Regions from separate parts of the Spirillospora sp. NPDC127506 genome, predicted to be linked through region 1. Evidence: riboswitches for the same ligand, from Rfam matches in the RefSeq annotation. Region 1 holds a riboswitch; the other holds the start of a gene.

Region 1 (3,399 bases):
TCTCGGAGCGGTGCGCGTGGAAGACCGGGTGGGTGAGGTAGGGGCTCTCGCGGCGCAGCGCGTCCGGGATCGCCTCGGCGGCGTCGCCGGCGGGGGCGGCGCCGAACGCGTCGAGGACGGCGGCGACGTGCTCGGGCAGCGTGGTCTCGTCGCAGGCGACGCCGACGCGGTCGGGGCCGTCCTGGCGCAGGTTGATCCCGCGCTCGCGGGCCGCGGCGACGACCTCGGCGGCCCGTCCGGGCACGCGGGCGAGGACGGTGTCGAAGAACGCGCCGTGCACGACCTCGACGCCGGCGGCGCGCAGCCCGGCGGCGATCTCGGCGGCGCGGCGGTGCGCGCGCTGCGCTATCGCGGCCAGCCCCTCGGGGCCGTGGTAGACGGCGTACATGCCCGCCATCACGGCGAGGAGGACCTGGGCGGTGCAGATGTTGCTGGTGGCCTTCTCGCGGCGGATGTGCTGCTCGCGGGTCTGCAGCGCCAGCCGGTAGGCGGTCGCGCCGTCGGCGTCGACGGACACGCCGACGAGGCGTCCGGGCAGCTGCCGCTGGATGCCCTCGCCGACCGCCATGTAGCCGGCGTGCGGGCCGCCGAAGCCGTAGGGGACGCCGAACCGCTGCGCGGAGCCCACGGCGATGTCGGCGCCGGACTCGCCCGGCGGGCGCAGCAGCGTCAGCGCCAGCAGGTCGGCGGCCACGACCGCCTTCGCGCCGCGCTCGTGCGCCTGCGCGATGACCGGCGCCAGGTCGCGGACGGCCCCGGACGCGCCCGGGTACTGCAGCAGGACGCCGAAGAAGTCGCCGTCCGGCAGCCCCTCGGACAGGTCTGCGGTCACCACCTCGATGCCCAGCGGGACCGCCCGGGTCCGGATGACCTCGGCGGTCTGCGGGAGCGCGTCGGCGTCGACGAGGAACGTCCCGGGCTCCTTGCGCTTGGACACGCGGTGCGCGAGGGCCATCGCCTCGGCGGCGGCGGTGCCCTCGTCCAGCAGGGAGGCGTTCGCGACGGGCAGCCCGGTCAGGTCGGCGACCACGGTCTGGAAGTTCAGCAGCGCCTCGAGCCGGCCCTGCGAGATCTCCGGCTGGTAGGGCGTGTAGGCGGTGTACCAGCCGGGGTTCTCCAGGACGTTCCGCATGATCACGCCGGGGGTGGTCGTCCCGTGGTAGCCGAGGCCGATCATGGACGTCAGCACGGTGTTGCGGGACGCCAGCTCGCGGAGCCGGTCCAGCGCGGCGGACTCGCTGAGCGCGGGCGGCAGGTCCAGCGGGCGGCCGGTGCGGATCGCGGCGGGGACCGCGGCGTCGATCAGCGCCTCGGCGCCGGAGTAGCCGATGGCGGCCAGCATCCGGGCGTGGTCGTCCGGGCCGGGGCCGATGTGCCGGTCGGCGAACACGGCGCGCGGCCGCTGCGGCGCGGCCACGGGGGCGAAGAACTGGGCGGTCATGGAGAGCCTCCTGGCTGCTGCGGTCGCTCAGGTCCGCCGCCGGCGCGGGCCGGCGGCAGGTCTCCCCCTCTGTCATCGGCACCTGAGAGCTTCACCCGCGCGGCGGGATTTCCCCTTCGGTGAGCCGCCTTCCCCGCCCGCGGGGATCGACGCCTGCTTTCCAGAGGTGCCTCGCCCGAGCGGTCCTTTTGCCTGAGAGGTTCCGGGGAGGTTGCCCCTTCGGCGCCCCGCGCTGGCTGCACGGGGTCTCTCCCGCCCAGGGTCGACGGCATGTCCTCACGAAACCCTACCCAAAGCCGGGTCCTTGCGGTCGTCCCGGGCCCCGGCGGGTGGGGGCGTCCCCCGCGCGGACACGGGTGCCGTCCCCACCGCCCCGGGTGGTACCGGCCGGTACGATGTGCTCACTCACCTGGGACAAGACGGACCTCGGGCCACGGGGACGGAGATGGGGCTGCGAGGTGCACGCGCGACCGGCCGGGGGCCGGGACGGCACTCGACGCCGCGCCCCGGATTCTGGGACGCTGATCACGATGGCGGACGGTCAGGGCGGCGGTACGGCGTGACACAGACCCACGACGGCACGGTGCGCCCGCGGCACGGCGCGACCGCCGGCGTGCCCGTCGACGAGCCCGCCCAGCCCGACCGGATCCGCCGGCCGTCCGACGCGATCAGGTTCGCGGCGTCGGTGGTGGGGCTGGCGGCGGTGATGCTGCTGGTGTCGATCGCGCAGCAGACCACGCACGGCCTGCAGACCGACATCGCGGAGGGCACCGCGCACGCGCCGCGGCTGCTGCTGACGCTGGCGACGCTGGTGTCGAGCTTCGGGGTGCTGGCGGTGCCGATCGCGTTCGCCGTCGAGCGGCTGTTCCGCAAGGACGGGACGCGCGTCGCGATCGCGCTGCTCGCCGCCGTGATCGCGTTCGGGATCACGGTGGGCCTGGACGACCTGGTGGTGCGGGCGGCGCCGGGCGGCGTGCTCGACTCGCTGATCTGGGGCGGCACCGAGACCGCGCCCGTGCACACCGACATCGCGCCCGTGATCGCGTTCGTGAGCGCGGTCGGGATGGCGGGCCGCGCCCGTTGGCAGGCCGCGACCTGGACCATGATCGGGCTGGCGGCGCTGACCGGGCTCACCGCGTCCTACGCCTCCGTCGCCGCGCTCGCCGCCACCTACTGCCTCGGCCGCGCCATCGGGCACGGCACGCTGTACGCGGTCGGCACGCCGAACCCGCGGCCGGCGGGCCGGGCGGTGGTGGCGTCGCTGGAGCGGCTCGGGCTGCGGCCGAAGCGGGGCGCGCGGCTCGACGAGCCCTCCGACGACACCGAGGACGGGCGCCGCTACGGCGTCGTCCTCGCGCCCGGCGGCGGCGGGTACGGCGCCCGCCCGCCCGCCTGCCGGGGCGTCCACGGCGACTGGGACCTGGAGGTCCGGGTCCTGGACCGCGACCAGCAGACCGCCGGGCTGCTGTACCGGATCTGGCGGCTGCTGCGGCTGCGCGGCGCCACGAGCGGGCGGACGCTGCGGTCGCTGCGCCGGTCGCTGGAGCAGGAGTCGCTGATGGCGTACGCGGTGGACGCGGCGGGCGCCCGCACCCCGCGGCTGGCCGGCACCTGCGAGGTCGGCACGGAGGCGGCGCTGCTGGCCTACGAGCACGTGCCGGGGCGGCGGCTCGGCGACGTCCCCGACGAGGAGGTCACCGACGAGCTGCTCACCGACATATGGCGGCAGTTCCGGGCGATGCAGGGGGGCCGGCTCGCGCACCGGCGGCTGCAGGACGGGGCGCTGCTGATCGGCGAGGACGGCCTCGCCTACGTGACCGACCTGCGCGCCGGGGAGACGGCGGCGGGCGATCTGGCGCTGCGGCTCGATCTGGCGCAGCTGCTCACCACGCTGGCGCTGCGGGCCGGGCCGGAGCGGGCGGTGCGGACCGCCGCGTCGGTGCTCGGCGAGGAGGCGC
Region 2 (3,399 bases), on a different contig from region 1:
CGGACGTCCACGGCCAGGCCCGACTCCTCGACGCCGCTGTCGAGGTAGGCCAGGGCGATCGGCTTGCCCAGTGTGGGCGAAGGGGCGCCGCTCGTCACCACCCCGCACGGCGTGCCGCCGGACGTGACGACCTGGTACCCCTTCCGCGGCGCGCGACGCCCGCGCGCGGCCAGTCCCACGAGCCTACGGCCCGGCGGGGTCTGCGCCTGCGCCGCCAGGGCCGCCTTGCCCACGAAATCGACGGGCTTGTCCAGCTTCACGACCCGGCCGAGGCCCGCCTCGAACGGGTTGGTCTCGGCGGTCAGCTCGTTGCCGTACAGCGGCATGCCCGCTTCCAGGCGCAGCGAGTCGCGCGCCGCGAGCCCCGCCGGGACGACCCCGTCCACCGCGGCGAGCGCCCGCCACAGCGGGACCGCGTCGGAGGCGTCCACGAACAGCTCGAAGCCGTCCTCGCCCGTGTACCCGGTGCGGGCGACCAGCGCGTCGACGCCCGCGACCCGGTCCGCCAGGATCGCGTAGTACCTGAGGCCGGCGAGCGTCGCCTCGGTGAACCGTTCGAGGATCTCCTGCGAGCGCGGGCCCTGCAGGGCGATCAGCGCGTAGGCGTCGGAGCGGTCGTCGACGACCGCCTCGAAGCCCGCCGCCCGCTCGGTCAGCGCGTCCCGGACGACGGCGGTGTTCGCGGCGTTCGCGACGACCATCCAGGTCTGCGCTTCGCCCCCGCGGCCGCCTCCCGCCGCCTCCCGGTCGGCGAGCCGGTACACGATCAGGTCGTCGAGGACGCCGCCGTCCGGCGCGCAGAGCATCGTGTAGCGGGCCTTGCCGACCGCCATCGGGGACAGGTTCCCGACCAGCGCGTAGTCGAGGGCCGCCCCGGCGCCCGGCCCGGACACGAAGATCTCCCCCATGTGCGACAGGTCGAACAGCCCGGCGCCGGTGCGGACGGCCTCGTGCTCGGCCGTCTCGCTCCTGTAGCGCAGCGGCATCAGGTAGCCGGCGAAGTCGACCATGTTCGCGCCGAGGTCCCGGTGGACCTCGTGCAGCGGGGTGGTCTTCGGCTCGGCGGACTTTGACTCGGCGGACATCGGTTCGGCTCCTTCGTCACGGGCGCGTGGTCCATCGTCCCACTCGCGCACCGGGCGTCTCGGTGCCTCCCCCTCTGTCATCTGCGCCTGAGAGCTTCACCCGCCTGCACGCGGGCTTTCACCTTCGGCGGGGGACCGGGTCCCCGCTTTCCAGAGGTCGCCTGGCCCGTGCGGTCCGTGGGCCTGAGAGGTTCCGGGGAGGATTTGCTCCTTCGGCGCCCCACGCCGGCTGCGTGGGACTCTCCCGCACGGGATCAACGGCTGACCGCAAATCTAGCAGCGGCCCTGCCCCGCGACCACCCGCCGTCAGCCCGCCGGCGACGGCGACGCGGACAGCGACCTCACGCACGCCCGCAGGGCCGCCTTCATCTTCTCCAGCTCCGCCTTGCCGGGCGTCGTCGACGGGTTCGGGCTCGGCAGTTTCACGCCCTGGCGGTGCATGCAGTCGTTGAACCTCTCGGCCGCGCTGGACGGTCCGGGCGTCGGCGCGCCGCCTTTCCCGGGCGCGCCGGACGGCGCCGACGCCGGTGCCGAGGCCGCGGGCGAGGGCGGTGCGCCTTTGCCGTCGCCGGAGCCGCCGTCGCCGGAGCCGCCGTCGCCGGAGCCGCCGCATCCGCTGAGCGCCAGCACGAGCGCCAGCACCGCCACATGACCGAGCTTCAAGGTGGACCTCCGTGCACCGGGGACGGGACCGGCCCATGATGCGCGGGCGGGGCGGCGCGCGGATATCGCGGCGCGTGCCAATGCCGCGGGCCCGGTTTAGCAACTCGCATCAAACGGGCGTCCGCGCAGTCTCGGTTGACTTAAACCGGATCGGGTTCCGTAACGTACCCTGAGTTGGTCACCCGAGATCACCCGCGGTGAGCGCGGGCGCACGAGTTGAAGGGCACGCCGGATGGTCTACCTGGCGGGAATGCTGATCCTGTTCTTCGGCCTGCTGGTGTCCATCGCGCTGCACGAGCTCGGGCATTTCTCCTTCGCCAAGCTCTTCAAGGTGCGGACGACCCAGTTCATGGTCGGGTTCGGGCCGACGATGTGGTCCAGGCGCAAGGGCGAGACCGAGTACGGCGTCAAGTGGATCCCGCTCGGCGGCTACATCCGCATGATCGGGATGCTGCCGCCGCGCAAGGGCGACGCCCCCGGGCAGGTGCGGCAGGTCAGCACCGGCCCGTGGCAGGGGCTCATCGAGTCGGCCCGCGGCGCCGCGATGGAGGAGATCAGGCCGGGCGACGAGGACCGCGTGTTCTACGCCAAGAAGTGGTGGCAGAAGATGCTCATCATGTTCGGCGGCCCCGCGATGAACCTGGTGCTCGCGGTGATGTTCTTCGCGATCCTGCTGATGGGGATCGGCGTCAAGCAGCCGCAGCCGGTGATCGAGCAGGTCCACGACTGCATGGTGCCCGCCAGCCAGTCGCAGCTGAAGGACTGCCCGGCGAACGCCGCCCCCACCCCGGCCGCGCAGGTCGGGCTGAAGGCCGGCGACCGTATCGTGTCGTTCGGCGGCAAGAAGATCGACGACTACGACGAGCTGCGGGTGCTGATCCGCGACAGCGGCGGCAGGACCGTCCCGATGACCGTCGAGCGCGGCGGGCGGAACCTGCGGCTCGACGTGCCGATCACCCGCAACCAGATGCACGACCTGGACGACCCCGACAAGATCGTCAACGTCGGGTTCCTCGGCATCACGCCGGCGCAGGCGATGGAGCGGCAGGGGCCGGGCGCGGTCGCGAGCACGATGACCGACCTGACCGCGCGCACCGCGGGCGCGCTCTTCCGGATGCCGCAGAAGATGGTCGGCGTCTGGAACGCCGCGTTCGGCGACGAGAAGCGCGACCCGAACGGGCCGGTCGGCGTCGTCGGCGTCAGCCGGATCGGCGGCGAGGTCGCCGCGTCCCACGACTACACCGGCGCCGAGAAGGTGTCGTTCTTCGTGATGCTGCTCGGGTCGCTGAACCTCGCGGTCGGGCTGTTCAACCTCGTCCCGCTGCTCCCGCTGGACGGCGGCCACATCGCCGGCGCCCTGCTGGAGGCCGTGAAGAAGGCGTTCGCGAAGATCTTCCGCAGGCCCGACCCCGGCTACGTGGACGTCGCCAAGGCGCTGCCGGTCACGTACGTGATGGCGGTCGTGCTGATCGTCATGGGCGGCCTGCTGATCTACGCCGACCTCGTGAACCCCGTCACCGTCACGGGATAGCGGGCATCTCGCCCGTCTTCCGGAAATCGTTCAGCGCGGCGAGGTAGGGCTCGATGTCGAGGCCCTGCGCGGCGAGCCACGCGTCCGACCCGTAGGTGCCGGAGTAGCGCTCGCCGCCGT

The links. A riboswitch is a leader RNA that binds a small molecule or an ion and turns the genes downstream of it on or off. The one in region 1 is predicted to bind glycine.
Region 2: linked by a shared signal. The riboswitch ahead of gcvT (glycine cleavage system aminomethyltransferase GcvT) and the one ahead of gcvP (aminomethyl-transferring glycine dehydrogenase) in region 1 are both predicted to bind glycine.

Annotation. Positions count from the first base shown of each region.
Region 1 covers NZ_JBEORG010000035.1:6,087-9,485, reverse strand. Annotated here, with positions in the region: gene gcvP (aminomethyl-transferring glycine dehydrogenase) at 1-1,441, opposite strand, end outside; glycine riboswitch at 1,501-1,611, opposite strand; glycine riboswitch at 1,612-1,706, opposite strand; gene ABTW95_RS27440 (lysylphosphatidylglycerol synthase transmembrane domain-containing protein) at 2,001-3,399, shown strand, end outside.
Region 2 covers NZ_JBEORG010000001.1:309,959-313,357, forward strand. Annotated here, with positions in the region: gene gcvT (glycine cleavage system aminomethyltransferase GcvT) at 1-1,085, opposite strand, end outside; glycine riboswitch at 1,157-1,242, opposite strand; glycine riboswitch at 1,247-1,342, opposite strand; gene ABTW95_RS01505 (hypothetical protein) at 1,392-1,748, opposite strand; gene ABTW95_RS01510 (M50 family metallopeptidase) at 1,981-3,279, shown strand; gene cds1 (L-cysteine desulfhydrase Cds1) at 3,269-3,399, opposite strand, start outside.